4 regions of the Arthrobacter sp. MMS24-S77 genome follow, and region 4 is predicted to be linked to each of the others. Evidence: riboswitches for the same ligand, from Rfam matches in the RefSeq annotation. Region 4 holds a riboswitch; each other region holds the start of a gene.
What was found. Region 4 has a riboswitch for S-adenosylmethionine ahead of ACX5I4_RS14200 (aminotransferase class V-fold PLP-dependent enzyme). Riboswitches for the same ligand answer to the same signal wherever they lie in the genome.
Positions count from the first base shown of each region.

Region 1 (7,643 bases), 2.1 Mb from region 4:
TACCGCGGCGCGGAAAGTGCCGGACAACCTGTTGCGGCCGCGTGTCGCCAGGCCGCGGACAACTTCTTCGTGGATCTGTTCATCGGCAGCCATGGCCCGGGTTGCCGCGGGATCCTTCGCGTAAGGGGAGCGGCCTTCCGCCCTTTGCGCGAGGGCCAAGACGAACACTGAACCGAAATTCCGTGCCAGGAAGCCAAGCATTTGGCTGCGGATGGAGGCCGCCTTGGGCATGCCTGCGTGTTCGCCGAGGAGCTTGAGCCAGTGTGCCTCATGGCGGCCTTCGGCCTCTGCGAGGGCCAGAAGGATCTCGCGTTCCTCACCGTCGCGGCGCTGAGCGAGTTCGCGGTACACGGCGGCCTCGGCGCGTTCGTCGGCCAAGTATTGCCGCCAGCGCTTGATGTCCGACGACGATGGGGGAGTCTTGGCGGCTGCTGCGTCTTGCGATGGACTGCTTGAGTCCAACGGACTGTCTGAATGCGGGGCTTTTGCGTGCGGGTGCACCGGGACTCCTGGGTTGCTGGGGCGGGCTTCATCGCCTCATTGCACGTCCACTTTATCGCCAATTTTCGCGGCTTTTCGGCCGGTAATCCTTACTCGGCGTTTTAGGTGTGCCTCAAAAACGCCAGAGGCCCCCGCGAAGCCTTGACCACCGGATGGGGCAGTGCTGGGATGGATGGACAGGGTCCACGAAGGGCGGGGTGGCGTGTTGACCGGCTGCCTGATCTGCCTGGCGATGGGCTCAGCGGCACGTCGAACGGAGGTTGCACCATGGACAGCACCGAGACCCACGCCCGCCACCCCGACCGTCCCACGGTCGAGGCCGATCCCGCCTACGACTATAACGAGGACCTGGAGGTGGACGAGGATTGGGAAGAACAATCCGAGGTCCTCGACGACGACGAACGGCCGGTTCCGCTCGACGTCGACGAACACCGTGAGGTTGGAGAGATCGAATAGCTCCGGCAGCGTCGAATAGCCTCGACTCGCTGAATCTGGCGCTAAAACGCGCTCAGGATGAAGTGACGCTCCACGCCCGCCCGGTGCCCGGTTGCGGCCACCGTGAGCGTGAGCTTCCGGGTGGCCGGAAACCAGCGGGCAGGCTGCACTGCTTGTGACAGGGCTTGCGTGATGAGCCGCGGCTCGTGATGCCAATGGCGTTCCAGCCGGCCGTCCACCACGAACGTGATGGAACCTTGGGAGAGGTCGACGCCGGGAATCACCCGGACGAACTCGTCAACACGCCTGGCTCGGGCCGCGGGCAGGGTGCTTGGCTGTGTGATGTTGCTGGCTGTGGCGGTAGCGCCGGTTTCCAAAGGCATTGCCTTCTCCTGGTGGAGTTGCTCTTGCCCGCTCGGTTGTCTCTGGTCCGGGGTCGGGCCGCTTCTTCATCCGAACCACCCGTGAACATGGGGTTGGCGTATGGCAAGTCGGAGCTTGGCGCCACATCTCTTGAAGCTGTTCCTACTGTACAGGCAGGCCCGCCCCAGGCGCCTCCGTATTCCAGTGCCTCTAAACTAAAGCCCCCAGACACGGCAGCGGCGCCGCAGCCCTCGAATGAGAAGGTGCGGCGCCGCCGTCGTGATCAACTCTGTGAAGCTTAGTGCGTGGCCACCGGGTGGGCCTCCAACGGGAGCTCCTCCGTGACCGCTCCGGCGACACGGCGGTCCCAGGCTTCGCGGACCTCGGGCTCCGTGGGAGGTGTGAGGAGGGAGACCACGATGTAGATGAGCAGTGACGCGCCGAGTCCCCAGTAGATGGGATCGTTGGCGTAGACGCCGTCTTCGCTGGGAATGAGCCCCGTGGCGTACGCGATCAGCAAGGCCAGGGTCAGGACCGAGCCGACGGCCATGGACCATGCCGCGGCGATGCCTGTGCCGCGCTTCCAGACCAAGCCACCCAGGATGGCGACCAGCAGGCCGCCCACCAGGATGTCGTAGGCGATGGTCAAGGCCACTACGACGTCTTGCGCCGCCATGGAGATCAACACGGCCACGATGCCCAGGCCAAGGACCCAGTAGCGGTTGGCCTTGACGTCGTGCTCCGGGTTTTCGGTGTCGTCGGTGTTGATCGTCTTGCCGAACCAGCTTGCCACGAACGGGACAACGTCGGCGCGGGCCACAGTGGCTGCGGCAATGAGGGCACCGGAGGCCGTGGACATCATGGCGGCGACTGCTGCGGCCATGACCAGGCCGCCGATGCCGATCGGCAGGATGTGCGTTGCCACCTCCGCGTACACAACGTCCTTGCCGAGGGCCTTGACGTCGATGTTGGGCAGGGCCACACGGGCTGCCAGGCCGATCAGGGCGCCGGCGACGCCGTACAGGACGCAGTAGACGCCGGCGGTGGCGCCGCCCCAACGGGCCACCTTGGGGGTCTTGGCGGTGAAGACGCGCTGCCAGATGTCCTGGCCGATCAGCAGGCCGAGCGTGTAGACCACGAAATACGTGATGATGGTCTGGGCTCCGATGCCGTCCAGCTGGAAGAAGCTGGCGTCAACGCGGGCACGGATGGCGTCGAGCCCGCCTGCTGCGTTGAGGGCGAACGGGAGCATGAGGAAGAAGATGCCCACCGTCTTGATGATGAACTGCACCTGGTCGGCGAGGGTGATGGACCACATGCCGCCGATGGTGGAGTAGACCAGGACGATCGCGCCGCCGACGGCGATGGCGAGCCAGCGCTCCCAGCCGAAGAGGACAACGAAGATGGTGGCGTAGGCGCCGGTTGACGTGGCGCAGAGCATGAGGGTGTAGGCCAGCATGACGATGCCGGAGGTCTGCGTGGCGCGCTGGCCGTAGCGAAGGCTCAGCATCTGGGAGACCGTGTAGATCTTCAGCCGCTGGATGGTGCCGGCGAAAAGCAGGCTCAGGAGGAGCACACCGGAGCCGATGGCGACCACCAGCCACATACCGGAGATGCCGAACTTGTAGCCGAGGCCGACGCCGCCAACCGTTGATGCACCGCCGAGGACCACGGCGGCCATGGTGCCGGTGTAGAGCATCGGGCCGAGGCGGCGTCCCGCCACCAGGAAGTCGCTGTTGTTCTTGGTGCGCGACTTGCCCCACCAGCCAAAGGCCAGCATGGCAAGCAAGTACACCACCACTATCGCAATATTGATGAACGAAGAGTCCATGGTTGGCTCCTGAAGCTGATGCGCAGAGCTCTTGGGGATTCCGACGCCGGTCCCGCTGGGTATCCGTGCGGGTTGCGGAAGGTCTCTGCGCTGGTGATTGGGGAGGGTAGTCTGTGATGTATGCCTCACAAACAACACTTGTTGCCTATGAGGATACGTAGTGATGCGAGTAACAGTCAAGACGCCGCTGTCCCCACGAGACGCTCCGGCGTCCCAAAAGGCCCGCCATGCCAGCGATCCGGCTACTATTGCTGCAATGACAGGGCCGCAGCAACGGCCTGAAAGGTTCGTGAATGAAGGCTCTCCCCGTTGAACCGAGCAACGTACCCGTTGCCATCGGTTCCAGAATCCGTGCCGCTCGCCAATCGCAGCGGCTCACCATAGAACAGGTTGCGGATGCCACCGGCCTGACCAAGGGTTTCCTGAGCCGCGTCGAGCGGGACCTGACATCGCCGTCGGTCGCTTCTCTTGTGACGCTTTGCCAAGTCCTTTCAGTGTCTATCGGCGACCTTTTTGCCGCCCCCGAAACGCACTTGACCCGGCGCGATGATGGTCCGCGGATTTCGCTCGGCGGCCAGGGGATCGTGGAGCGGCTCCTGACCGCCCGCTCAGAGCGGCGGTTGCAGATTCTGCAGGCAACCATCGAGCCCCGGGGCCGCGGAGAAGCCGAGCTTTACGCCGTTGATTGCGACGTCGACGTCCTGCACGTCGTCAAGGGGCGCATCAGGCTGATCCTCACCAACGAAGAGTATGAGCTCGGAGAAGGCGACACCTTGTCCTTCCCGGGCCGCGAACCCCACACCTGGGTCAACCCCACGGACGAGCCTGTCGAGGTGCTCTGGATCCTGGTGCCGGCAGCCAGCCGCTGACCCCGGCTCCTTGCGACACGCGCCGCGTAACAAGCCGGAAACCTGGCTGACTTCAGAAGTTAACCTACGGGCCTTCTGTGTTACGTGCCTGAAATGATTCGTGCCGAATGCCGAAACAGGGCGGCTGTACCTTCGAGTCAACGCACCTTGTCAAGGTCGGTACCTCGTCAGGTATCAGGACCTGTTCGTTTTAAAAATGGTCTCGCCGTGCAGGCGCCATGGAGCGCCGTATATGCAGGAAGGCTCCCAAAATGGACACAGCATTTCTTAGCGTAGGGCTGGATGTGAACCCCCAGACCCTTGATCCCGGCGCCACAGCCTGGATGCTTGCAGCTTCCGCCCTCGTACTCCTCATGACGCCAGGCTTGGCGTTCTTCTACGGCGGCTTGGTCAGGATGAAATCCGTCCTCAACATCATGATGATGAGCTTCGGCGCCATTGGCGTCGTCGCGGTGGTGTGGGCCCTATGGGGCTACGGACTCGCGTTCGGCCCTGACACCTTGGGCGGCTTCATCGGAGACCCCTTCGCAAACTTCGGCCTCAGCGGCCTGGCCAGCGTCATCGGCGGGAAAGCCCCTGGACTCCCGGACATGGTCTTCATAGGATTCCAGGCCACCTTCGCGATTATCACCGTCGCCCTGATCAGTGGCGCGGTGGCTGAACGCGTCCGGTTCGGTCCCTGGCTGTTGTTTGCCGGCCTCTGGGTCACCCTCGTCTACGCGCCCATTGCCCACTGGGTCTGGGGCGGTGGCCTCTTCGGATCCACCGGGATCATCGGCAGCAAGATCTCGGCGCTCGACTTCGCCGGTGGCACTGTGGTGCACATGAACGCAGGCATGGCCGGGCTGATGCTCGCAGTAGTGCTGGGCAAACGGCTCGGATTCATGAAAGATCCCAACATCAGGCCGCACAACCTCCCCTTCGTGATGCTCGGCGCGGGCCTGCTGTGGTTCGGGTGGTTCGGCTTCAACGCTGGTTCGGAACTGGCTGCTGACGGCATTGCCGCGCTCGCCTGGACAAACACCCTCCTGGCCACGAGTGCCGCGCTCCTGGGTTGGCTTCTCGTCGAGAGGCTTCGCGACGGCCATGCGACATCCCTTGGTGCCGCATCCGGCGCCGTCGCGGGCTTGGTGGCAGTCACCCCGGCGTGTGGATTCGTGGACCCCGTGGGTGCAATCGTGATCGGCGTGATCGCCGGCGCCGTCTGCGCACTTGCCATCGGGCTGAAGTTCAAGATCGGCCTGGACGACTCCCTGGACGTGGTTGCCGTCCACTTTGTCGGTGGCCTGTGGGGGACCCTGTCCCTCGGATTTTTCGCCGTACCCTCGGCCAAGACTGAAGGCGGCCTTTTCTACGGCGGCGGCCTGACCCAATTCTGGCCCCAGATATTGACTGCGCTGATGGTCACCGCTTGGACGGCGATCATGACCACGCTCATTGGGCTGGCCATCCACAAGACAGTGGGCATGCGCGTCAAAGAGCACGAGGAATTGGCGGGCATCGACATCGCGGAGCACGCGGAAACCGCGTACGAGCTGGCCATGGTCGGCGGAACATTCCACCCGGGTGATGGGAACGGCAAAACGCCCGTGACCGCGGGCACCTCCGAAGAAACAGTCGAGGAAACGGAGCTGACGCGCAGCAGGGCCTCGACGTGAAGCTTGTCACCGCGATAGTGCGGCCGGAGAGGATCGACGAGGTCCGTGACGCCTTGGAACGTTTTGGAGTCAACGGGATGACGGTGAGCCAAGCGAACGGCTACGGCCAACAGCGGGGGCACATCGAGGTCTACCGCGGTGCCGAGTACAACTCCGATCTCCTCCCGAAAATCCGGGTTGAGGTCCTCGCTACCGACGAACTGGTGGACGGAATAGTGGACGCCATCATCTCCGGTGCCAGCACGGGCCAGTTTGGGGACGGCAAGATCTGGACCGTCGAGGTATACCAAGCCGTACGCGTCCGGACCGGGGAGCGTGGCGCCTCGGCGATCAGCTAGGCGGCCAGCTAGAAAGACTGTGTCGGTGCCGCACCAAGGTGCGGCACCGACACTGCCATGTCTAGCCTACGTGCACCCAAGGCCTGCGCGTGATGTCCGGTTCTGCCTCCCGGAGCACTTCGCGCGTTACCGGGGCAATCTCGCCCTCGCCGAAGAATAGGAATTTGCTCAGGTTGGCGATCGGATTGCCTTCGGTCCAGCGGAAATAGATGTGCGGCATGAGCCCCGTGACGTCGCGGATGTGGAGCAGCACTGCGGCCAGCGTGTTGGGCACGTTGTTGCTGTGGATCTCCAGGATCTTGAAACCGTGCCGGCGCTTGCCTTCGACCAGGAGTTCCTGCTCAAAGTCGGAGCTGTCGTCCACGATGATTTCGATGAAGATCGCGTGGCTGTCTTCCGGCAGGTGGTTGGCCTGCTGGGCATGCTGCAGCTTCAACTGGTACCGGTCGGCGCTCAGCCTCTTGGGCTCGTGCGCGATGATCCGGATGGGACCTTCCTCGTTGGCGGCCGTGAATTCGAGCGCCGTCTGGTCCATCTTGATGTGCGTGGCGCGCAGTTCGAAGGAACGGCGTACCCGCGACGCGAAGCTCACCAGGACAATGCCAAGGATGAACAGCGCCGCGATCCTGATGCCGTCCGGTCGCTCCACCACATTGGCCACCGTGGTGTAGGCGAAGACCACGGCCACCGCGCCGAACGCGACGGTCTTGCCCTTTTGCTTCTTCCTGCGGGCGGACAGGGTGACAGCGATCGAGGCCGAGGTCATCAGGACCAGCACGCCAGTGGCATAAGCGCCGCCCTGGGCTTCGACGTTGGCTTCGAAGACCAGCGTGATGATGAAGGCAACCGCGGTGAACACCAGGACCAGAGGGCGGACGGCCTTGGTCCAGGCCGGGGCCATGCCGAAGCGTGGCAGGTAGCGGGGCACCAGGTTCAGCAGGCCGGCCATGGCGGAAGCGCCGGCAAACCACAGGATGGCGATAGTGCTGATGTCGTAGACCGTGCCGAAGCCGTCGCCAAGGTATTCGTGGGCCAGGAAAGCGAGGGCACGCCCGTTGGCCTTCCCGTCGGGCTGGAATTCAGCGGCCGGGATCAGGAACGTCGTGATGAAGCTCGAGGCCACCAGGAAGGCACTCATGATGAGCGCCGCCGTCGTGAGCAGTTTGTGGGTGCCGCGGATGCGGCCGGCGGGATTTTCTTCCGTGTCGCTCGGGCTGCCCTTGATCTGCGGCATGACCGCGACGCCGGTCTCGAAGCCTGAGAGGCCCAGCGCGAGTTTCGGGAAGACAAGGAGGGCGATTCCCACCATGATCAACGGGTTTCCGTGTTGCTGGTTCAAGGCGGCCCACCAGTCGGTCACCACATGCGCCTCGGCCACCACGTGCGTCAGGCCGACAACGACGACGACGGCGTTCAGCACCAGATAGACGCCCACCAGCACGACCGCGACGTTGATGGCTTCCTTGAATCCGCGCAGGAACACCACGCCAAGGCCCGCGATGAGCGCCAAGGTGATGGCGATTTCCTGTCCGTGGAGCCACTCCGGCGCGAACGGGTTTTCGATGGCGTGCGCGCTCGCGTCCGCGGCGGAGAGGGTCATGGTGATCATGAAGTCCGTGGCTGCGAAGCCCAGCAGGGCCAGCACGAA
Region 1 is NZ_JBTZRN010000001.1:1,021,825-1,029,467, forward strand. It holds gene ACX5I4_RS04745 (VIT1/CCC1 transporter family protein) at 1-462, opposite strand, end outside; gene ACX5I4_RS04750 (hypothetical protein) at 769-957, shown strand; gene ACX5I4_RS04755 (hypothetical protein) at 999-1,319, opposite strand; SAM riboswitch class IV at 1,335-1,455, opposite strand; gene ACX5I4_RS04760 (sodium:solute symporter family protein) at 1,598-3,130, opposite strand; gene ACX5I4_RS04765 (helix-turn-helix domain-containing protein) at 3,424-3,999, shown strand; gene ACX5I4_RS04770 (ammonium transporter) at 4,251-5,657, shown strand; gene ACX5I4_RS04775 (P-II family nitrogen regulator) at 5,654-5,995, shown strand; partial or broken gene ACX5I4_RS04780 (APC family permease) at 6,057-7,643, opposite strand, start outside.
Region 1: it holds a riboswitch for S-adenosylmethionine, as region 4 does, so the genes downstream of both, ACX5I4_RS04755 (hypothetical protein) here and ACX5I4_RS14200 (aminotransferase class V-fold PLP-dependent enzyme) in region 4, are expected to answer to the same signal.

Region 2 (7,643 bases), 1.6 Mb from region 4:
GAGGCCCGTTCCTTCGTGGAAGCCACCGGAGTCGATGCCCTTGCGGTGGCGGTCGGTTCATCGCACGCCATGACGGAACGGAGCGCCACCCTGGACCTGGCGCTGATCACCCGGCTGAAGCAGGCGGTCCAGCTGCCGCTCGTCCTTCATGGTTCCTCGGGCGTAGCAGATGAGACCCTGGTGGCGGCAATCCGGGCCGGTATGACTAAGATCAACGTATCCACACACTTGAACGGGTTCTTCACCCGCGCCGTCCGTGAGTACCTGGATGCCAACCCCTCCGTGGTGGACTCCCGCAAGTACATCAAGGCCGGACGGGATGCCCTCGTGTTGGAAACCGCACGTTTGCTGACGCTGTTCGCGAAAGTGGATTAGCCTCAATTTCCGGAAGGTTCGTGATGACCCGCAACGATCGACTGACAGCCATCCTTGATCTCCTCGCCGAGTCAGGGCATGTTGAGGTCGAGGATATCGTGACCCGCCTGGGTGTCTCACCAGCCACGGCGCGCCGTGATCTCGACAGCCTCGCCAAGCAACGGCTCCTGAGCCGTACCCGCGGCGGTGCAACCACGGGATCCGTGGCCTACGAGCTCCCGGGGCGGTACAACAGGGATGATCACGCGGAGGCGAAGCAGCAGATTGCCCTGGCCGCTTCGGAGCTCATCATGCCCGGGGCTGTGATCGGACTCAGCGGGGGGACCACCAATACGGCCCTGGCCCAGGTCCTGTCCACCCGTGAGGACCTCAACGCACCCTCGAACCGGCCCATGCTGACGGTGGTCACCAACGCCATCAATATCGCGGCCCAGCTTGCCGTGCGCCCCAACATCAAGATCATGGTCACCGGCGGCATCCTGAACCCGCGTTCGTATGAACTTGTGGGGCCCTACACCGATGTCATCATGCAGAAGGTTGCCCTGGATATCGCCTTCATCGGCGTCAACGGAGTTGATCCAAAGATCGGCCCCACCATCACGGACGAGGGCGAGGCCATGGTGAATACCGTCATGGCACGCCGTGCCACGGATTCCTATGTCCTGGCCGATTCCACGAAGATCGGCAAGCGCGCCTTCGCGGCGATGGCGGGCTACGATTTCCGCCGTCTCATTACCGATTCCGGGATTACCGCCGAGGACAAGGCCGCATTCGAAGCAAGCGGCACCCAAGTGATCGTGGCCAAGGACGCCTAGCAGCTTAGAAGACCATCGGGGGAGCATTCAGGACGGTTTCGTCCGTGCTGCGCTGTACCCATTGGCTGAACGGTGTGTCGAGATCGTACTTATCCTGATCGTTGCGGATAAGTGTCCGTAGCGCCGCGTTGCCCGGGTTGTTGAGGGACTCGAAGTACTCCACCGACCAGTGGAACCACCGCATGCAGAAAAGACGCATGGTGAGACCGTGGGTCACCAGCAGGGTGTTGGGCGCATAATCGGGTTTTTCCCAATGCCGGTACAGGGTTTCCATGAAGGACGAAATGCGGTCGTAGACATCGGAACCTGATTCGCCTTCCCGGAACCGGTAGAAGAAATGGCCGTAGAGGTTGCGAAGCTCCTTTTGGTCTCCGATGTCTCCGGCGATCTGGAAGTTGGCCCAGTCCTGTTCGCGCAGCCGGGGTTCCTCGATCACCCTTTCCGTGAGGTTGCCCAGGTTCAGTGCCTCGAGGGTTTGGTAGGCACGGAGGTACGGCGAGACGTAGACGCACACGGGCTCGCCGTCGAGCTTCTTACGCAGTTCCCGGCCCGCGGCCCGGGCCTGCTCGACCCCGAGCTCCGTCAGCGGGATGCGGTAGTCGGGGACACGGTTGTAGATGGACGTGTCGGCGTTGGCGGCGGACTGGCCGTGCCGGATCATGAAGATTCGTGCTGGCGCGCTCATCCCACTAAGCATAGGGTCCGCTGCCGCCCGCGCCGTGCAGGCCAGTCTCGGAGAATGAACTCCCGGGAAAACATCAGCCAAATGCAGGCAAGATAGGAGCATGCTCCTTGCCTCAACGCGCCGGCTGCGCGCCGAAGTGCTGATTGTCCTTGGCCTGTCCTTGGGCCAATCGGCCGTGTACTCCGTGGTGCAGTTGTTGGACAAGATGACCCGGGCGCCCCTGTCCCAGGCAACGTCCACCCTCAATCGTTCCCAGAGCACCCGCGAGTACTTCGATCTCACCTACCAGTTGCTCGATATTGCCTTCGCACTGGTCCCCGTGGTGCTGGTGTTCTACTTCCTGTCGATGCATCGCCAAACGGCGGATGGTCCCTCGGGATTCACCCGGCTGGGCTTCAACTTCGCCCGCCCGGGCCGCGACGCGCTTCAGGGACTGGGGCTCGCCGCCTTGATCGGGATACCGTCGTTGGGCCTCTATGCGGCCGGCCGGGCCGTGGGAATCACGACCGCGATCATCCCCAGCGGCCTGGACTCCTACTGGTGGACAGTGCCGGTGCTGGTCCTGTCCGCGGTACGCCATGCCGTCGTCGAAGAAGTCATCGTGGTGGGCTACCTCCTGGACCGGTTCGGGAAGTTCGGATGGAGCACTCCGCTGGCGATCGGGCTTAGCGCGCTCCTGCGCGGCAGCTACCACCTGTACCAAGGTTTTGGACCCTTCATCGGCAATGCCGTCATGGGTGTGGTGTTCGCCTGGATCTACACGAGGACCAAACGGGTCATGCCACTCGTGGTGGCGCATGCACTCCTGGATATCGTGGCGTTCGTCGGCTTCAGCATCTTCGGCAAGGCAATCGGGCTGGGGTAGGAACAACGCCGTTAAAAGGTTTCGGCCGCCATCGCGGGGTGACGTCATTGGCACCCGCATATGGCGGCCGAAGTTTTCCGGGCCTCCTCGCCCGATGGTCCGTCAGGTGGTGACGGCTGGTCTGTCAGATAGTGACGGCTCCGTTGGCGGTTTCGAACGTTACCGACATGATTCCCGGTGTTCCGTGCGGAGCCATCCATTGGACTGCAACGTCCTCAAGCGGTTTCTCCACGGGTTCCCCGAGCCATTCAGTGACGCGCTCTGCCGAGCCGGCAATGGTGAGGCTGGACATCTTGACGTCGCTTGGGTAGACGAGGGACGGGTGAAGCGCGGGGTCGCCCTCCCAACGGAGCAAGTAGGGTACCTGGGGATCGGCGATGAGTCCCAGGATGCCGATTTGCGACCAGACGAGTTCGCGTCCGTCCGGAAACTTGCGGTTTCCGGGGACGGCGGCGCGTCCCAGCCGTTGTTCGAAAGGGCTCAGGTCGTCAACAGCGACGCACCAGCCCATCCAGCCACCTCCTGCAGCGGAGCGTGCACGGACGGCTTGTCCAAAAGGTGCCTTGTCGGATGCCGGGTGGTCAAGGACCTCGACAACTTCCAGGTATTTGTGGTCAGCAAGGGGGATGATCATGTTCCGGGTACCGAAGCGCGGGTGCACTCCGCCCCGGACTGCGTCCACTCCCAATGCTGCGGAAATCCGCTCGGTGGTGGCCAAGAGGCCATCTCGTTCACAAGCGTAAGAGACGTGATCCATGCGCATGGCTTCATCTTGGCACTTTGTGATGGAGCTCTCAGCTAAGTCAAGCCTAACCAAGATGGGATGTATCGAAGGGGCAGCTCAGAGTCACTTCAGGACGCGCCGGGACCGAAAACTACTGCGTTCGTCACAAAGCTTCCGGAGCCCGCGATGCCGTCCCTAGACTGGCCGCAACCGAACGCCGACAGGCTGAACACAGCAGGCCGGCAGGCTGATTCACGGCCGAGAGTCCCCACGAACGAAGGAGTCCGCATGTCCCAAGGATGGTCATTCGAAACGCGCCAGATCCACGCCGGCCAGGAGCCGGACGCCGCCACCGGGGCCAGGGCGCTCCCCATCTACCAGACCACCTCGTTCGTCTTCCCCAGTGCGGAAAGCGCGGCGAACCGCTTCGCCTTGGCCGAGCTGGCGCCCATCTACACCCGGATCGGCAACCCCACGCAGGACGCGGTGGAACAGCGCATAGCGAGCCTTGAAGGCGGTCTGGCGGCGCTCCTGCTGAGTTCCGGCCAGGCAGCGGAGACGTTCGCCATCCTCAATGTTGCCGAGGCCGGCGACCACGTGGTCGCCAGCCCGAGCCTTTACGGCGGCACCTACAACCTGTTGGCCCACACGCTGAAGAAATTCGGGATCTCCGTGACCTTCGTCGAGGACCCGGACAACCTGGACCACTGGCGGGACGCGGTGCAAGCAAACACCAAGCTGTTCTTTGCCGAGGTCGTGTCCAACCCCCGTCAAGACGTGCTGGACATCGAAGGCGTTTCCCGGACCGCGCACGAGGCCGGGGTCCCGCTTGTGGTGGACAACACCTTGGCCACGCCCTACTTGATCCGGCCCATCGAGTGGGGTGCGGACATCGTGGTGCATTCGGCCACCAAGTACCTGGGTGGGCACGGGGCCGCGATCGCCGGCGTCATCGTGGACTCCGGCAACTTCGATTTCGGCAAGGAACCTGAGCGCTTCCCCAATTTCAACACCCCGGACCCTAGCTACAACGGCCTGGTCTACGCCCGGGACCTGGGCAAGGACGGCGCGCTCGGCGCCAATCTCTCGTACATCCTCAAAGCCCGGGTCCAGCTCTTGCGCGACCTCGGTTCGGCCGTTTCCCCGTTCAATGCCTTCCTGATCTCCCAGGGGATCGAGACCCTCAGCCTGCGGGTGGAACGCCACGTGGAGAACGCCACCAAAGTGGCGCAATGGCTCGAAGAGCGCGACGACGTCGAATCGGTCGCCTACGCGGGCCTGCCTTCCAGCCCCTGGTTCGAACGCGGCCGGAAGTACGGGCCCAGGGGCACCGGAGCAGTCGTGTCCTTCACCATCCGCGGGGGGATCGAAGCAGGCAAGCGTTTCGTGGACGCCTTGGAACTGCATTCCCACGTGGCAAACATCGGCGACGTCCGTTCCTTGGTGATCCATCCTGCGTCTACGACGCACAGCCAACTGACGCCTGAACAGCAAGCGGTGGCGGGAGTGACCCCGGGCTTGGTGCGCCTCTCGGTCGGGATCGAGCATATCGACGACATCCTCGCGGACCTTGAGGCAGGATTCCGGGCAGCGAAGGGCGCGTAGGGTTCCCTGGATGGTTTAGGAGGCCGGCTGGCGATACAGAATGAATCTTCGCCAGCCGGCCTCGCTGCACCCGCTTGCATGAACAAAACGCGGCCAAGTGTCACATAGATGTCATAATCTTCGTCAGAAGGGGTCCGGTTTTCCTAGACTCTTTGTATTAGGTCATGAGTGCCAGTGACAGCCCCGGCTTGCTGGCCGGCAACCCTCCTCTCGCGGTGGGGTGCCCCGGGTGAGGACCTGGCCCTTCGCTTTGTTGGCGGCGGGCAAGCGCGATGTGAGGTGTCAACGAATGACAATTGCTGCAACAGCCATACCCCGTTCCGGTACCCAGGACGGAACGCTCAAGTATGTTTCCGTGGGCGGACTCGAACTGGAAGCCGGAGGTTTTCTCCCCGACGTCGTTCTTGCGTACGAGACGTGGGGGCGGCTCAACGCCGATGCTTCCAACGCCGTGCTGGTGGAACATGCCCTGACCGGCAGCACGCATGTGGCCCGCGGCGAGAGCGACGAAGAAGGTTGGTGGGAGCAACTCGTTGGGCCAGGGGCAACCATTGATACGGACCGCTATTTCGTGGTCTCCGTCAACATCGTGGGAGGCTGCTACGGCAGTACCGGGCCGTCGTCGTGCGCTCCAGATGGCAAACCGTGGGGTTCCCGCTTTCCGCTGGTGACGCTGCGGGACAGCACCGCGGCGGAAGCCCGGCTGGCCGACGCCTTGGGGATCCGCAGCTGGCACACCGTGGTAGGCGGATCCATGGGCGGGGCACGTGCCTTGGAATGGGCGGTCACTTATCCGGACCGCGTGAAGCGATGTGCCGTGATTTCGATCGGGGCGTACAGCACTGCCGAGCAGATCGCGTTCGCCCAGGCGCAGACGCTCGCCATCCGGCAGGACGCCGACTTCAACGGTGGTGACTACTATGGCCGGCCCGCGCCCGAGGCGGGATTGGCCCTCGCCCGGCGGATCGCCCACATCACCTACCGCTCGGCGGAGGAACTGGATTTCCGCTTCGGCCGGAATGCGCAGGGCAGCGAGGCGCCCCTCCAGGCATCCGCGTTGGGGGACCGGGGCCGCTACCAGGTGGAGAGCTACCTCGACCACCAAGGAAGCAAGCTGGTCCAGCGCTTCGACGCCAACAGCTACATCGCCATCACGGAGGCGTTGATGAGCCACGACATCACCCGTGGCCGGGGTGCCCTGGCGGATGCGCTTTCCGTGGCCACAGCCACGTTCTTTGTCGCCGCGGTGGACTCGGACCGGCTCTACTTCCCGGAGCAATCCCACGAACTGGCCAAGGCCTTGCCCGGTCAGGTATCCGTGCACGTCATCGAGGCACCCATCGGGCACGACGGTTTCCTCACGGAGATCGGCCAGCTCGGCCCCCAGCTGCGCGAAGCTTTCTTCGGCTGAGGCGCGCCTTCTTCGCCTGAATCAGCCGTTCATGATCTCCTGGCGGAGCTTCATGTAGTCTTCCATGGCAATTTTCCCGTCGCTGTACTGCTGGTCCAGTTCGGCCAGTTTCCGGGCCCGGTAGCCTTGGGGCGCGGCGTCCGGTTGGGGAGTAGTCAACGACGGCGGGGCGGCCTGTGGTGCGGGCGTCGCCACCGGAGGCTGCGGCTCAGCGGGGATGATCACGGGAGGCTGTGCCGGGTATCCGTACGGGTAATTCTGCCCAGGGTAGTTCTGGCCGGGGTAGTTCTGACCCGGGTAGTTCTGCGGCGGGAAGTCCCGGAGCCTGCGTTGGCGCGAACGGTTGTACATGCGGATCCCCATGGGAATCAGCCAAGAGCAGACGATGATCCAGAAGATCAGATTGTTCACGGTGGAGGCCTCCTAGGTCTTCCTCCAGCTTAGCCCCGGCCCCTGTGTCAGGCGTCGTGGTCCTCCGTCAGTTTCGAGGCAAAACGGGGTCGGCCGGACCGAAGACGGGTCCCGGCGTCGGGCGTTTTGGCAGGATTCCGTCGCCGGAGGACTGGTGCCGGATCCGGCGGATGACCCACGGGACAAAATACTCGCGGGCCCACACGAGGTCGCCGGAGCGGGCTTCGCGCCAGCTGCGCTGTGGCAGTGGCTTGGGCAGGAGTGGCTCGAGATTATGCGGAACGTTGAGGGAATCGAGGACCATGGTGGCGATGGTGTGGTGGCCAAGCGGCGAGAAATGCAAGCGGTCTTCATCCCACATCTGGGAGTTGGAAAGCTGCCGCAGGGACCACATATCCGCCACCACCGCGTCATGGCGGGCGGCTACGGTTCGCAGGTTCTCGTTGTAGATCGCAACCTTGCCGCGGATCCGCCCAAGAACTGACGAGACGGTGTCGGGGCCGTTGAAAAGAACCACGGTGGCGCCTTCGGAACTCAGGGCCTGTACCGTGGCGTCGAGTTTCTCGGCCAGGGCATCGGGATCGCCACCGGGGCGGATAAGGTCGTTGCCGCCTGCGGAGATGCTGACGAGGTCCGGCTTGAGGTCCATGCACGGGCCAAGTTGTTCGTCCACGATCTGCTGGAGCAGGCGTCCCCGGATTGCCAGGTTGGCGTAGGCGAAATCGCTGTGGCCGCGGCTCAGTTCCTCGGCC
Region 2 is NZ_JBTZRN010000001.1:1,528,015-1,535,657, forward strand. It holds gene ACX5I4_RS06930 (class II fructose-bisphosphate aldolase) at 1-375, shown strand, start outside; gene ACX5I4_RS06935 (DeoR/GlpR family DNA-binding transcription regulator) at 399-1,190, shown strand; gene ACX5I4_RS06940 (histidine phosphatase family protein) at 1,195-1,875, opposite strand; gene ACX5I4_RS06945 (CPBP family intramembrane glutamic endopeptidase) at 1,976-2,740, shown strand; gene ACX5I4_RS06950 (VOC family protein) at 2,865-3,503, opposite strand; gene ACX5I4_RS06955 (bifunctional o-acetylhomoserine/o-acetylserine sulfhydrylase) at 3,753-5,069, shown strand; SAM riboswitch class IV at 5,230-5,345, shown strand; gene metX (homoserine O-acetyltransferase MetX) at 5,359-6,480, shown strand; gene ACX5I4_RS06965 (hypothetical protein) at 6,502-6,891, opposite strand; gene ACX5I4_RS06970 (SGNH/GDSL hydrolase family protein) at 6,959-7,643, opposite strand, start outside.
Region 2: it holds a riboswitch for S-adenosylmethionine, as region 4 does, so the genes downstream of both, metX (homoserine O-acetyltransferase MetX) here and ACX5I4_RS14200 (aminotransferase class V-fold PLP-dependent enzyme) in region 4, are expected to answer to the same signal.

Region 3 (7,643 bases), 900 kb from region 4:
GACGACCGACCGTCCTTCGCCGGTCAAGCCGTGCGAGGAGGGCGGGGCGGTGGCTGAGTCGGCCCATGCTGTGTTGTGGTTGTGCGTGAGCGTGAGGTATCGCAGGCCAAGCCTTGCGAAACTACGAAGGACTCCGGGCGATCCCGCGATGCTGTGGCCGCCCTCGGCTCCCAAAAGGGAAGCAATGCGGCCGGATGCAAAGATCTTGCGGACCTGCGCCGCGGTGTAGGCGAGGCCAAGGCGCCCGGGATAGGCGGCAACCAGCCGGTGTACGGCGTCGATTTGTTCCAGGGTGGCAACCGCTGCCTCGGGTTCGGGCAGAGAAGAAGGAACGTAGACGGACCAGAATTGGGCGCCGACCCCTCCCTTCCGCAAACGCACCAGGTCCGTATGGAATTCCGGCCTTACCCGGTCGAGTCCGGCAAGCTGATACCCGGTGCGCCGCAGCCGTGTGGGCAGGTCGTTGTGACCGTCGACAAGGGGATTGATCCTCAGGAATTCGAGCGCGCCAGCTTCATCACGGATTTCCGTGCCGGCACCCTTCTCTCCGGCTGGAGATGTGACTTGAACTGCGGTCGCTTCGGCTCGCTGTGAGAGGTCAAGGCTGAAAACGGCCAGGGAGACTTTGGGCGGTTCTCGATGAACGTCCCGTTCGGGCCGGTGCTCAAAGCCAAAACGGAGGTAGAGGCGCTGCGAGCGCAGGTTGTGCAATGCCGTATCCAGAACCAGACGTTCCGCACCCCATCCTTTCGCAATGTTGGCACCCTCCTCAAGGAGCGCCCAACCAAGACCACGCTTGCGAGCCTCGGGAAGCACGGCGAGCAGTCGCAGTTCCGCTTCGCCTACGCGTGCTTGGCGGGCGTAGGCCACACCATGAGGGAAGACGCTGGCCGTGCCAAGGAGCTTTCCGTCTGTTCCTTCCGCAACCAGCAACACCCCCTGTTCGTTGCGGCCTTGGGCATCAATAAGCAAGGAGAGGCGTTCCTTTTCCGGGAGCTTGGCGCCAGATTGCAAATGATCGAATCCTGCCAATGTCAATTGTCCGATGTGTTGGTATTCGTCGGTACGTGCCCGGCGCACAGTGAAAGTCATTGCCCTACGATAAGACCGCACAATTCCGGAGGCGGAAAGCGATTGAGTGGTATTTCACCGGGTTGCGTTCTGTGTTCTTTTGGGTCGAATTCCTACGTACCCAGCTGCGCAGAACGTCACGGGTGGAAAAGGTTCTTAGCTCGTTTCAGGCGAGGGCTCGGCCCGGCATAGGGTCCGAACATGGGGCAGACCACCGATGAATCACGAAGAGTCGAGTTAACGCAGACAATCAGCACGCAAACTTCAAAGCGATCCAAAGCTGTGTTATTGCTTTGTCTCGCCGCAGGATTCATCACGCTGCTTGACCAGTCTGTCTTTACTTTGGCCATACCCGCGATGACCGCGGCCCTTCATGCGAAACCCGCCGAGGTCCAGTGGATTCTGGCCAGCTACTCGCTGGCGTTCGGTCTGGCCTTGGTGCCGGCCGGCAGGCTTGGCGATCTGATGGGCCGCCGCAGACTCTTCTTGGCCGGGCTTGCCGTCTTCGGAGCGTGTAGTCTGCTCGCGGGCCTGGCTACCGACCCCGTCGTCGTGATCGTCGCGCGACTCCTACAGGGTTTTGGGGCCGGTACCCTGAACCCCCAGGTATTGGGATTTCTGCAGGACATGCCAGCGGCGTTCCGGGCCAAAGCAATCGGTGCTTACGCCTCGATCGGTGGCTTCGCTGCGGTCTGCGGGCCCTTGCTCGGCGGACTTATCCTGTCCGGTGGCAGCCAGGACGTCAGCTGGAGGCTGCTGTTTCTGTTCAATCTCCCTTTTGTGGTGGTCGCGCTGCCGCTGGCTGCTAAATATCTGGGGAAGGCTGAGCGCCGCGAGAGCGCGCCGCTGGACCTTCGTTCCGCATCGCTTGACGTGGTCGGTGTTGTCTTGCTGTGTGCGGTGGTTCTCACGGCACTCCTGCCGACTATCTACGGTTATGGGGAATCCCCCTGGCTGTGGATGTCGGGTGCGGCCACCGCTTGGCTGGCTTTCGCGGCCTGGGAGTTCGGCTATGGCCGCTCCGGGAAGACCCCATTGCTCAGTCCGCTGCTCGTGAAGTCCGGTGGCTTTATTCTGGGTACCGTGGTTGCGCTGAACCACTTTGGAGTCGGCGCGGCGATGGCGGTGTTGACGTCGTTCTACTTCATGGCCGGCGAGGGCCTTGCGCCGTTGTCAGTGGCGGGGATTCTGGCGCCACAGGCGGTGGGGATGTTGTTGTCATCGGCGCTGAGCTGGAGGTTCGTGTCACGGTTTGGGCGAGGCGGCGTGGTGCTTGCGGTGTTGGCGGGGCTGATGACTCTGCTGGCGAAGGATCAGGCCGTGCAGCAGCTGGAAGGATTTCCGGCGGCACTGGCGGTCGCCGGGATTGGCCTGCTGCAGGGCCTTGTCACCGGCTTGGTGGTGGCCCCGAATCAAAGCCTCACGCTAGGCCATGCTCCGGTTCGGATTGCCGGCGTCGCGGCGGGCTTCTATCAGCTAAGCCAGCGGTTCGCGGCGGCGCTGTGCTCCGCGGCGGTCGGAGGGCTGATATTTGGCCTCGTCGGGACACGGACCGGATATAGGGGTGCGTTCCACGACGGCGTCGTGCTGTGCTGCTCGCTCCTCGCCGTGGCTGCCGTGGCTGGCAGCTTGGATCTTGCCCGGGCGAAATGGTGGGCCGGCCCGGCGCTCGAGTCGAACGGGAACGTTCCGGCCCACCAAGGGGATACGAGAGTCAGCGCCCCGCGGGGCTAGCCGCCTCGGTATTGGCTTCTTCGGCGGCAGGTTCGAGGGTGGGAACTCCTGCCGCTTTCAGCGCGAGGAATCCACCGTCTACATGAACAACGTTCGGGTAGCCCAGGATTCGCAGTTTCTCAGCAACGGGCTGCGAACCCTTGACCGATCCGCAGAACACCACGATCTGCCGATCAGTCGAGGCTGCCTCCGGGTGCCGTTCCCTGGATTCCGGGGCGAACCCCTCGTCGACCTGCTCACGGTCCACGATGACGGCGCCGGGGATGCTCCCGGTGCTGGCCCGGCCGCCGTCGCTGCGGACATCGATGAGCAGGGCGCCTTCTTGTATGAGTCCAGCTGCCCGTTCCGCGTCGACAAGCTGGCTATCTTCGGTGGTACTGGTCTCGCTCATTCCTGCTCCTTATGGTTTTTTGTTCGGGGTGTGGAAATCACATTGCATGGGCCGGTTCCCAGGCTTCCGCCAGAAGCGCATAGGAACGGACACGCTGTGCATGGCTGTGCGTGATGGTGGTGATGAGAAGCTCATCCGCTCCGGTAACCCGCTGCAGGGTGCGCAGGGAGCCAGCCACTTGCCTCGGGTTCCCCACGAAGCGGGTTTCCAGCCGGTCGGAGACCAATTCCAGATCATCCGCTCCCAGTCGGAGATCCAGAGCTTCTTCGGGCGTCGGGTAAGTGATCGCTCCGGCACCGCTGCGGATGCTGTGCACCCACGCCGCGTAGCCTTGCGCCAGCGATGACGCTTCGGATTCACCGGTGGCCACCACGACGTCGGCAGAGACGATCACATAAGGCTCCTCCAGGGTTTCGGACGCCTTGAAATGGGAACGGTATTCGCTGATAGCCTCAAGGACTCCCGAAGGGGACACGTGGTAGTTGGCACCGAAGGGGAGCCCGAGTTTGCCGGCCAACCGCGCGCTGGGTCCGGCTGTGGAGCCGTGGATCCAGAATTCGGGTGATTCGCCGGCGGCCGGGCTGACGGTTATCGGCTCGGCATCCCGGGTCCGATAGCTGCCGGTGAAGAAGCCGATAACATCCTGCACGTCTTGTTCAAAGGTCTCCGCGTCTCCGTCCTTTCGTCCGAGCAGTTCGGTTTGTACTTTGAAGCGATCGGCGAGTCTGCCGTGGAACAGAGGACGGGCCGTGGGGATGAGCAGACCATCCACACGCCGGCTTAACCCGGACCCTGAGCTAGGCTGGGCGGTCTGTTGCCCCGGATTCGGCGTCCCGGATCGTCCGAAGCCCAGATCGATCCTCCCGGGATAGAGACCAGCGAGAGTGCCGACGTTTTCGGCTACTTGGATAGGCCGATAGTTTCCGAGGATGGTGGCTGCGGTGCCCACCCGGATGCGGGAGGTGGCGGCGGCAACTAGTCCGGAGAGCACGTGCGGTGCGGCTCCGGCGACGCCCGGGTTCAGATGGTGCTCGGCTAACCAGAAGCGCCGGTAGCCAAGCCGCTCTGTTTCGATTGCCAGGTCGATGGTGTTGCGCAAGGCGTCGGCGCTTGTCTGGCCGGAAGGCACCGGGCTGAGATCGAGAACGGATAGCGGAACGATGGACTGGCGGGGCGTCATGCCCTGACCTTATGAGCGGGAAATCATTGTGCCAAATGCCCGGACACAGGGATCAACGCACCGTCATGAGCTGTCATGTCTCTTCGGTCCTGATGACGTTTTGCTGAGTTCCTTGACCTTCGATGGCGTTCCTTGACCGGGCAAGACGGGTGGTTTGAAATGGGCGGTTGACCGTTTTTAGAGTCGGGGTGTAGGTCAAGAGTCAGCACGCCAAGGACCGGCTGGTGCTGCGGCAACCCTCAGACATTGTGTGGCGGGGTGCTCCGGAAACAGACCTGGCCGCAAGCGCGGCAAGAGAAATGTCATGGGCTGCGACCCGGAAAGAGGACAGAATGCCTTCAACATCCATATCCGAAAACAGCCGGAAGGTGCTAGCCATAGAGCTCGATGGCGACGGCGCACACCCGTCCGCGTGGCGCCGTGCGGCGCATACTCCTACGGCGCTCCTCTCCGGTCGAAGGATCTCAGAGATTGCCCAGGCAGCGGACATTTCCGGATTCCACTTTGCGAGCCTCAAGGACTCACGGACCATCGCTCCTGCGTCTGCTGGAATCGCAGGCAGGATCGATGCCGTCCAGCGAGCAGCCTTTGCTGCTCCGCTGACCCGTTCCCTTGGCTTGGTGCCGGAAGCCGGGACGCTCTATACGGAGCCGTTCCACATCGCCACACAGCTGGCGAGCCTCGACTATTCCTCGCAAGGCCGGGCAGGCTGGCTCGTCAATGCAGAAAACAGCAGCCAGGAAGCCCGTTCCGTCGGACGCGAACAGCTGCGTGACTCCGAGGTGCAGGCCGAAGCGGCGGATGTTGTGGAGGCCGTGCGCAGTCTCTGGGACTCGTGGGAAGACGATGCCGTGATCCGCGACGTCTCCACGGGCCGGTATCTGGACCGCGACAAGCTTCACTATGCGGACTTTGAGGGCAAGCGGTTCTCGGTCAAGGGCCCCTCGATCATCCCGCGCCCCTTGCAGGGGCAGCTGGTGGTTATCGCGCCGGCGGAGCTGGCGCCTGCTATTGGGGCGGATGTTGCCTTGGTGCACGCGCCAAGCGTCGAGGGCCTAGCCGCTGCGGCCGATGCCGCCCATGGTGCCGGGGGCGCCCGAGCGGTGGTGGAGCTCGACGTCGTACTGGACTCGCGCGGCCAGCGCGCCGAAGATCGTCTGGCCGAACTTGATGCCTTTGGGCGTTGGGAAGGGGGCGCCCGGTACGTTGGCAGCGCCGCGGGGCTCGTGGAACTCCTGGCGAGTGTCCTGGCCACAGCGGACGGCGTGCGGTTCAATCCTGCGGTGCTCGACGTCGACCTCCCTGAGCTCTCGTTCCAGGTGCTTCCGGAGCTGCGCCGACACGGGCTTGTCGGCGCGCCCGAACCCGGAACCACCCTTCGGCAAAGCTTCGGCTTGCCACGCCCTGCCAACCGCTACGCCACCTCGGCACGATAAGGAGTCCAGACCATGAGCAACCACAGAGTCGCCGGGAACGGCAAGATCCAATTCGGGGTCTTCTTCCAAGGCGTCAACCACACCACCGTTTGGCGGGCGCCGCAAAGCGGTTCTCAAACGGACTTCGAATCGTTCCGCCGCGTAGCTCAGACTGCCGAACGGGGACTTTTCAGTGCGTTCTTCCTCGGCGAAGGGCTTCGGCTGCGTGAGCATCTGGGGAAGATCCATGATCTGGACGTAGCCGGACGGCCGGACGCCCAAACTGCTTTGGCGTCTTTGGCGGCGATTACAAACCACATCGGACTCGTGGCCACGCAGAACACCACCTACAACGATCCCGCAGACCTCGCCCACAGGCTCGCGAGCCTGGACGTACTCTCGGGCGGAAGGGCGGCATGGAACATTGTGACCACGGACAACGCCTGGACCGGGGCGAATTTCAGGCGCGGCGGGTTCCTGGCGCATGAGGACCGCTATGTCCGGGCAGAGGCGTTTGTCCAGACCGCCAAGGCGATATGGGACTCCTGGGACGATGAAGCAATCGCCTCCGGACCAGAAGCGAAACGCTGGCTGGCAGAAGGAGCGATTTCGAAGGTGCGACGCAGTGACGCGAGTTTCGACATCGAGGTGATCCCAAGGCTCCCACGCTCAGCACAGGAGCACCCGGTCCTTTTCCAGGCCGGAGACTCCCCGGCAGGCCGCGACTTCGCAGTGCGCAACGCCGACGTGATCTTCTCCGCCCACCCGGAGCTGGAAGACGCAAAGAAGTTCCGCGACGATATTGTTGCCCGGACCCTGAAAGCGGGTCGACCTGCTGACGACGTCAAGATTTTCCCCGGCCAGGAATTCATCTTGGGCGCCACAGCCAAGGAAGCCGAAGAAAAGCACCGCTGGGTGCGCGAACATCAAGTGGGGCCAGAGACAGCTATCGCCTACTTGGAGCAATTCTGGGGACGAACCCTGAGCGAGTACGACCCCGACGGCCCTTTGCCGGACATCGATCCGGTGGTTGACGTGACCAATCCCACCCGAGGCAACGCTTTCCACGGCAAGAGTGCCAAGGAGCTCGCGGCCCAGTGGCGGGCGGAAACCAAGGAACGCGGCCAGTCCATCCGCCAATTCGTGTCCGAACGATCCCGGTTGAACGGCCGCGGACTGGTGGGTTCGTACGATGACGTAGCCGAGTTGCTCGCTGAATACGCCCACACCGGCGCAGTCGACGGCTTCAACATCACGCCGTGGATCGTTCCCAGCGGACTCGACGACATCGTCAACGAACTTGTTCCCCGGCTTCAGGAGCGGGGCGTTTACCGGACGGAATACGAAGGCGTCACCCTCCGCGAGAACCTCGGGCTGCGTCGTCCTGTAACACGGCGAGGGACCGCAGTGCTGAGCGAAACCGGGAACGTGGCCTGAGCCGCCTGAACCGCCTCAGTTTTCATGGAACCGGCCAGGGGTCCGCGACGATCAACGTCCCGGACCCCTGGCCGGTTTTGCGCGCAGTGGCGGAGTCCCGGGGGCGGCCGATTAGCACCGTGAAAGCAGATGGAGAGTGTTGCTTTGAGTGAAGGGCCGTGACGCGGGCTGAAGTTGTATTGCTGCAGGTGAACCCGGGTTTCCGTGGATTTCAAACCGGCTTCAGTCCGCGCCGCAAGCACCTCTACGGTGGTCCCAGTGCTCGTCAATCGAGCCGAATCAACGTCGACTCGCGATCGTTGATCTTCCCCGTGATCATCTGGTCCGAGGAATTCGGAAGGAAACACTGTGGCTCTGCCCAAACACTTGAGATTTGTTGCAAGCAGCATCGCTGCCATCTCCTTGGCGGCTGTTC
Region 3 is NZ_JBTZRN010000001.1:2,201,165-2,208,807, forward strand. It holds gene ACX5I4_RS10045 (GNAT family N-acetyltransferase) at 1-1,092, opposite strand, end outside; gene ACX5I4_RS10050 (MFS transporter) at 1,354-2,805, shown strand; gene ACX5I4_RS10055 (rhodanese-like domain-containing protein) at 2,786-3,196, opposite strand; gene ACX5I4_RS10060 (LLM class flavin-dependent oxidoreductase) at 3,234-4,376, opposite strand; SAM riboswitch class IV at 4,570-4,679, shown strand; gene ACX5I4_RS10065 (LLM class flavin-dependent oxidoreductase) at 4,709-5,812, shown strand; gene ACX5I4_RS10070 (NtaA/DmoA family FMN-dependent monooxygenase) at 5,825-7,228, shown strand; gene ACX5I4_RS10075 (TIGR04028 family ABC transporter substrate-binding protein) at 7,577-7,643, shown strand, end outside.
Region 3: it holds a riboswitch for S-adenosylmethionine, as region 4 does, so the genes downstream of both, ACX5I4_RS10065 (LLM class flavin-dependent oxidoreductase) here and ACX5I4_RS14200 (aminotransferase class V-fold PLP-dependent enzyme) in region 4, are expected to answer to the same signal.

Region 4 (7,643 bases):
ACTTCGTCGGCGAGGTCGTAGTCTCGGCTGCCCGGGCCCCTTCCGATCCGGACCACCAGCGCGCCACCGAATGGCCTGCGGCCAATCACCTGGATATTGGCATCAAGGTCGATTTCCTCGGCAGACAGGTAGCGCAGCAACTCCGGGTTCTCGTCACTGATCCGTGTGATTTTCCCGGAGTGGCCGTCGTCTAGCTCGATCATCCGGTGCGCGTGCGGGAGGGTCACCGAACCGTCCGCGGCGGGGATGGGGTCACCGTGGGGATCGCGTCCGGGATTGCCCAACTTGGCTGCCATGCGATCGATGAAAGTGTCCGAGACGGCGTGCTCGAGCATCTCGGCCTCGTCATGGACTTCGTCCCAGCTGTAGCCCAGTTCCCTCACGAGGTACGTCTCGATCAGGCGATGCCGGCGGACCATGCCCAGGGCAAGCTGCATTCCTTGCGGAGTCAAAGTAATCGCGCTGTAGGGCTGGTGGTCAACGAGCCCCTGGTCCTTGAGCTTGCGGACCATTTCCGAGACGGAGGAATTGGCGACGCCCAGCCGCTGCGCCAGCTGCGAGGACGTGATGGGTTTGTCCTGCCACTCCGTGAAGGAGTAGATGACCTTGACGTAGTCCTCGATCGAGGAGGAGGGCGCACTGGTCTTCACGGTTACAAGCCTATCGTGAACCGGGTGGTTCAGAGCTTCCGCGCCCGCCAGCTCTGCGTGAGGTACGGCAACGGGACGACGTCACCCTCCGTGTGACCCAGGTGTTCGAAGAGATACCAGCGGAGATTCCCCATGACCTTGGCACGGGTGGCGTCACTCGCCCTCAGATAGTAGCTGCGGGACTTCACCAGTTCGAGGATGTCACCTGGAGTCACGGGATCCTCCCAATGCGTCAGGTGACTTTCGAGGCCGGTAAACTCGGGTCCCACCACAGGCCGGAAGTCCGGTTTGTGGACATCGCCGGCATGCATGATGCGGGACAAGCGGTGGACCCAAGGCACGGAGGTGTCCAACTGGTTCCAGATCAAACCGATAACCCCCTGGGGGCGCAGGATCCGGGCGATCTCGGTGCTGGCGGCGAGGGGATCGCACCAGTGCCAGGCTTGGGCAACGCTGACGACGTCGAATGCTGAGTCCGCCAGTCCAGTTGCCTCGGCCGTTCCCTCCAGGGCAACCACCTGCGGGAACGTCTTACGCAGTTGCGTGAGCATGTCCGCGGAAGGGTCCACCGCGGAGACGGTCAGTCCGCGCTCGACCAGGAGCGCCGTGAACTTTCCGGTCCCCGCTCCCAGGTCCGCCGCGTCCCGCGCCCCTTCCGGCAGGAGCCAATCGGCTGAATCCGCAGGGTAGCCGGGCCGGACACGGTCATAGTGCTCCCCGCCGTCCTGGAAACTTTGACCCAGCTCGAGGCGCCGTTCCTCGTAGAGCTTGGGGCCGGCTGACGTGCCTTTGGGTCGCGGGGCCACGCAGGAACTCCTTCGTAGGACAGGAAAAATACCCTACGAATCTACCGCAATCAGTCGGTGCTGCAGGGAGCTGCGCCCGCGGTCCCGGGGGTGTTGGGAGCCCACTCCGGGTAGCTGCGGTGGTCGTTCGCTGGCACCCAACGGCCGGCATCCACGACGTAGTCCCAGCCGAGGCCATTGCTCTTGAGCGCCTGGATGCCCGCGATGAGCCGGGTGGCGTCCTCCAGCCGCGATCCCACGCCGAAACTGGCCCGCAGGGATCCGGACGGGAGGCCCAAGCGCTTGAGCAGCGGGTGGGCGCAAAAGCGCCCATCCCGCAGGCCGATGCCGTGCTCGGCCGCGAGATAGGCCGCCACGAGGCCTGCGTCGTAGCCCTGGAGCGAGAAATTCACGACGCCGATGGTGTCCTGGGGATCGGTGTCGCTAAAGATCTGGTGGACGGTCACGCCGTCGATCTCGTTGAGGCCATCAACCAAATGTGTGCGGATGGCTGCTTCGTGGGCATGCCATTCCTCGTGGTCGAGGCTGGCGATGACCTGGGTAGCACGTGCGAGGGTGGCAGCTCCGAGCACGTTCGGCGAGCCCCCTTCGTGCCTGGCCGGTCCCGTGGCCCAGCTAACGGAGTCAAGGCGTGCCTCGCGGACAGCCCCGCCGCCTGCAAGGTGGGGTGTGCCGGCGTCGAGCCAGTCGGGACGGCCCACCAGGACGCCGGCGCCGAACGGCGCATAGAGCTTGTGCCCCGAGAAGACCAAGTAGTCAACATCCGCGGCGGCAATGTCGATGCGGCGGTGCGGAGCGAGCTGGGCCGCGTCCACCACAATCCGCGCTCCGAATTCGTGGGCCAAAGCGGCGAGTTCCTTGATGGGCAGGATCTCGCCCGTCACGTTCGAGGCGCCCGTGACTGCCAGGAGGCTGACGCCACCGTGGGAGAGCGCCGCGCGGACATTCGCTACAGTCTCGGTCAAAGTTCCCGCTGCCACAATGCTGCGGTGCGGGACGCCTTGCCACGGCAGGAGATTGGCGTGGTGTTCGATGTCCAGATAGAGGACTTCGCCAACGTGGCGTCCGTCCTCGGCAGGCAGGCAGCCGGCCAGGAGGTTGAGCGAATCGGTGGTGTTGCGAGTGAAAATGACGGAATCGTCTGCCCGGCCGCCAACGAAGTCGCGGACGATATTGCGGGCGTTTTCATAGACCGAGGTGCTGATCTGGGAGGCATAGCCTGCGCCGCGATGGACACTCGCGTAGTACGGGAGGATCTCGTTGAGATATGCCGAAACCACGGTCAAAGCGGGGGCTGACGCGCCGTAGTCAAGGTTGGCGTAGCGGACGTGGCCGCCCTGGATCAGCGGCGCTTGGAGCTCCGCGCCAGTAACCGCGGCCAACGGACGGCTTGCCGGAGACGGGGATACGCCATGCTGCCTTGCTGTGCCGTGGTGCCGGGCGTCTTCGTTGTGCTCGGAGATGGCGGGAGAAGTAAACGTAGCTGTGCTCATGGGACCTCACTCAAGAGGGACCCCTGCGTGCAGGGGGTCCGCGCTTGCCGTATCCGTTCCGGACCGGCCGGGTCGTCACCCGGGGCACCCCGCCGCGATGGAGGGTTGCCGGCCAGCAAACCGGGGTTTCGCGCTGGCACTCGTGACCTGTAAAGAGACTAGGACACCGGCAAGGCTCGTTCCAATGTGACCACGATTGTTAAGCGGATTGTTACACAGCCGGAAAAATGTGCCTTCTGCCGAAGAAAAAGTGGCGGACGCCCCGAAAGAGGGGCGGCCGCCGTCGATTATTCAGTGAAAAAAGGCTCAGAGCAGGTCGTCGAGCTCCGGGTTGAGTCGCTTGAGGACCTCGGAGTGCAGGATCGAGTTGGTAGCCACGGCATTGCCCCCGAAGGGACCGTCTGCACCCTCCAAGGACGTGAAGCGCCCTCCGGCCTCGGTCACGATCGGCACCAGGGCCGCCATGTCGTAAAGCTGGAGTTCCGGCTCGGCGGCGATGTCCACCGCACCCTCCGCCACAAGGCAGTAGGACCAGAAATCTCCGTAGGCGCGGCTACGCCAGACATCGTTCTCCAGGCCCAGGAAGCTGTCGAGCGAACCGTGCTGCTTCCACTCGGAAAGCTCGGAGTAGGAAAGCGAGGCATCTTCAAGCCGCGACACGTTGGAGACCTTCAACCGGGTGGCAGCGGCAAGTGACCGGCCCATGTAGGCGCCCGAACCCTTGGCAGCCCACCAGCGCTTGCCGAGAGCCGGAGCGCTCACAAGCCCCACTACAACTTCGCCTTCGTCCACGAGGGCGATGAGCGTTGCCCAGACAGGTACGCCACGCACGAAGTTCTTGGTGCCGTCGATGGGATCGATGATCCAACGCCTTGAGCCGTGGCCGGTGCTGCCGAATTCTTCCCCGAGTACGGCGTCGCGGGGGCGGGAACGGGAGAGCTGCCCGCGAATTGCTTCCTCGGCAGCCTTGTCGGCATCGGTCACTGGGCTCAGGTCGGGTTTGGTTTCCACCTGGAGGTCCAGTGCCTTGAACCGCTCCATTGTCAGGGAATCGACGGAGTCGGCCAGGACGTGGGCCAGCCGCAGGTCGTCGTTGTAGCTCGAATCGGGTTGGGTCATGGTTCCAAACTACCGTCTATTCCCCGGTGAACCGGGGAGGTAGGCGGCAAGAGGCACGCGGTCAGGTGACCCTGTTGCTCATTGACCCTGCTGCTAATTGACCGTACCCAATTCCTTGGCCTCTTGGGCTTCCATGCGCGGGTCTGCGCCAAGGAGCCGGCGCAACGACGCCAGGCGGGCGGGTCCGGCCTCGCCGGCGTGGCCATCAGCGACCCAGGAATCCAGGCCGCAACGGACCGCACTGGCATCGTGCTTGCAACCCCGCTCGCAGGTTTCCGTTCCGGGTTCCAGATCCGGGAAGGCGTGCAGGATGCGATCCGGGTTCACATGGGCGAGGCCGAAGGAACGGATGCCGGGCGTATCGATGATCCAGCTGCCGCCGGGGGCGTCGCTGAGCTTCAAGGCAAGGGCTGAGGACGAGGTATGACGGCCCCGGCCCGTGACCGCGTTGACCCCACCGGTGGCGCGCTCGGCGCCGGTAAGGGCATTCACCATGGTGGACTTCCCGACGCCCGAGTGGCCCAAGAGAACGGTGACCTTGCCGTCGAGGTAGTCCCGCAATTGGCCGACGGCGTCGCCATCAAGCCGGGCGGACAAGCCGTCGTCAGAGCGGGCGTCGATGCCGGAGGCGCCTGCGTCGGCCGTCCGGCTGATGATGATGGGGAAGCCAAGGCTCACGTAGTTGGCGAGGAGCTCCGTCGGATCCTTGACATCCGCTTTGGTGACGAGCAGCAGTGGCTCGATTCCGGCGTCGTACGCCGCTACCAAGGCGCGGTCAATGAATCCGGTCCGCGGCTCCGGGTTGGCGGCCGCAACCACCACCACCAGCTGGTCGGCATTGGCCACGACGGCACGTTCGATGGGATCCGTGTCATCGGCACTTCGTCGCAGGAGGGTCCTGCGCTCCTCGACCCGCACGAGGCGGGCGAGCGTGTCCGGGGCTCCGGACACATCGCCCACGAGGGCCACGAAGTCTCCGGGTACCACTGGAGAGCGCCGGAGTTCCCGGGCCCGGGCCGCGATGACGATGCGCTCGTTGCCTGAGCCTTCGCCCACTATCGCGGTGTAGCGGCCGCGGTCGACTGTGATGATGCGCCCGATCACGGCGTCGTCGTGGCTGGGGCGGTCCTTCGTGCGGGGGCGTGTGCCCTTCTTGTTGGGGCGGATGCGGACATCGGACTCATCCCAGGAGCTTGCGTCGCGGGCCATCGTCAGTTGCTTGTCTCCGTTGAGCCGGCGTCCGCGGCCGCCGGGCCGCCGCTGAGCAGCATTGAGGCCCAGATTTGCGGAAATTCGGGCATGGTCTTGGACGTGGTGGCGATGTCTTCAACCTGGATGCCCTCGACGGCGAGCCCAAGGATGGCGCCCGCGGTAGCCATGCGGTGATCGGCGTAGCTATGCACGACGCCGGCATGCAGCGTTGCGGGGCGGATCACCAGGCCGTCGCTGGTTTCCTCGGCGTCGCCGCCAAGCCGGTTGATTTCGGCGACCAACGCGGCAAGCCTGTCCGTTTCGTGACCGCGCAAATGCGCGATACCGCTCAACCGGGAAGGCCCCGAGGCCAAGGCGCACAATGCCGCCACGGTGGGGGCGAGTTCGCTGGTCTCGTCGAAGTCAGCCCCCAGGATTTCGGAGCCGCCCGTGACCGTCAGTGTGCCGTTGTCCAGCGTGACCGCGGCACCCATGGTGGCAAGAATGTCCCGCCAGAGGTCCCCGACCTGCGTGGTGTTTGCAGGCCAGTTGGGGATCCGGACGGTTCCCTTGGTGGCCAGCGCCGCAGCAAGGAACGGTCCGGCGTTGGAGAGATCCTGCTCGATCCGCTCGTCGAAGGCCTGGATGGTGCCGGGGGCCACACGCCAGTGGTTCGGCACGGAGTCGTCCACCTGGACTCCCACGCCGCGCAGGACCGAAACTGTCATATTGATGTGGTCGAGGCTCGGGACGGGCTTGCCCACATGTTCCAGGTGCAGGCCTTCTTCGAAGCGCGCACCGACCAGCAGCAAGGCGGAGACGAACTGCGAAGAGGCGCTCGCATCAATGACGAGGTGGCCACCGCGTACTGAACCGGTGCCGGAAACTTTGAAAGGCAAGGAAGCGGCGGCTTGCCCGTCCACGGCGCTGACGTCTACTCCGAGTGTCCGGAGGGCTTCGATGATGGTGCCCATAGGCCGTTGGCGCGCGTGCGGATCGCCGTCGAACACCGAAGTGCCGTTGCGGAGGGCAGCAAGGGGCGGCACAAAGCGCATGACCGTGCCGGCAAGGCCGCAGTCGATGGCGGATTCAGGAGCAGCTGCAGCGGCGTCCATCGGGGTGACTTCAAGGTCCGGGCCGTACTGTCCGTCGCCGGGAACTTCCGTAACGGTGGCACCAAGCTGGCGCAGGGCTTCGACCATCAAGGCGGAGTCCCGCGAGTGCAGGGGAGCCCGCAACCGGGACGGGCCGTCAGCCAATGCCGCCAGGACAAGATAGCGGTTGGTCAGCGACTTGGAACCGGGAACCGTGACCGTGGCATCCACGGGATGGCTGGCGAAAGGCGCCGGCCACAAGGGGAGTGCAGGGGCGGTAGTGCTGCCTGATTCGTCTGTCTGCGTGGCGGGGGTTCCTGTCATGCTTCCTTATGCTCCAACTGCGTTGTCTACGGCCTTGCGAACGGCTCGGTCTGTCTTCTTGAGCTGCTTGCCCGTGGCCTTCTTGGCGTCCATGGCGAGGTGTTCTGCGCGCCATGCGAGGCTTGGCCGGCCGGCCGTGTCCACGGCAGCGAGCAGCACGCCGCCGGTCAGGGAAATGTTCTTGAGCAACTGGGCGCGGCGGGCGAGCCGGCCTTCCTTCGTACTGATGTCGGCGGAACGCCACTCAACAAAAGTGTTCAGCACCGAAATACCCGCAAGCAGCGTAGCCGAGAACCGGGAACACTTGCCGAGGGCGAGCAAGGCGCCCGCGCCCACCTGCGTGCCGCCGATGACGCGCGCCAGCATTTTCTCGTCCGCGGGGAAGGGCAGCGACTCCGAAGCGCGGCGGAGCAGCGGGGAAAGCTGCTTGGCAGTGTCATCCGCGTTCTTGAGCTTGTCCAGCCCTGCGACAACAAAGCTGGAAGCCAACATTGGCCTGGCGAGAAAACGGACGAGGGACATGTTTTTGCCTCCTGGATGGCTTGCCACAATTGTCAGGTGGTGCTGCGTTCGAGTGGTGCGGTGTTCACGGGGTGCAGTCGGATCTAGTCTTGCATCTTTGCGGAATATTTGCCCGGAGCCTGCCGTTGTGAAAAGAAGGTGCGGTATGGGCTGGACCTTGGGTTTTGGCGCGTGTGTTGTGCCGCGCCTGTGTCACGTCGTTGAGCGGAGATGGTTTTTTGGCCTTGGTGAAGGACCGCGAGGAGCACTTGGCGCTCGGGCGGGAGCTGCCAGTGGACTCCCGGAGGGTGACAGTAGACTTGGATGCGATGAGCACCATGGATCCGGCCGCAGCGGCCATGTACAAAGCAGCCACGGAAGTCGCGGACGCAACGTCCGACGACGACGCGGCTGTCGAGGCCGACGTCGAGATCGCAGTGGACTTTGCGTCCGAGACTCCTGAAC
Region 4 is NZ_JBTZRN010000001.1:3,098,492-3,106,134, reverse strand. It holds gene ACX5I4_RS14210 (metal-dependent transcriptional regulator) at 1-650, opposite strand, end outside; gene ACX5I4_RS14205 (class I SAM-dependent methyltransferase) at 680-1,456, opposite strand; gene ACX5I4_RS14200 (aminotransferase class V-fold PLP-dependent enzyme) at 1,507-2,949, opposite strand; SAM riboswitch class IV at 2,985-3,097, opposite strand; gene hisN (histidinol-phosphatase) at 3,256-4,068, opposite strand; gene rsgA (ribosome small subunit-dependent GTPase A) at 4,162-5,277, opposite strand; gene aroA (3-phosphoshikimate 1-carboxyvinyltransferase) at 5,280-6,677, opposite strand; gene ACX5I4_RS14180 (DoxX family protein) at 6,684-7,199, opposite strand; gene ACX5I4_RS14175 (sigma-70 family RNA polymerase sigma factor) at 7,418-7,643, shown strand, end outside.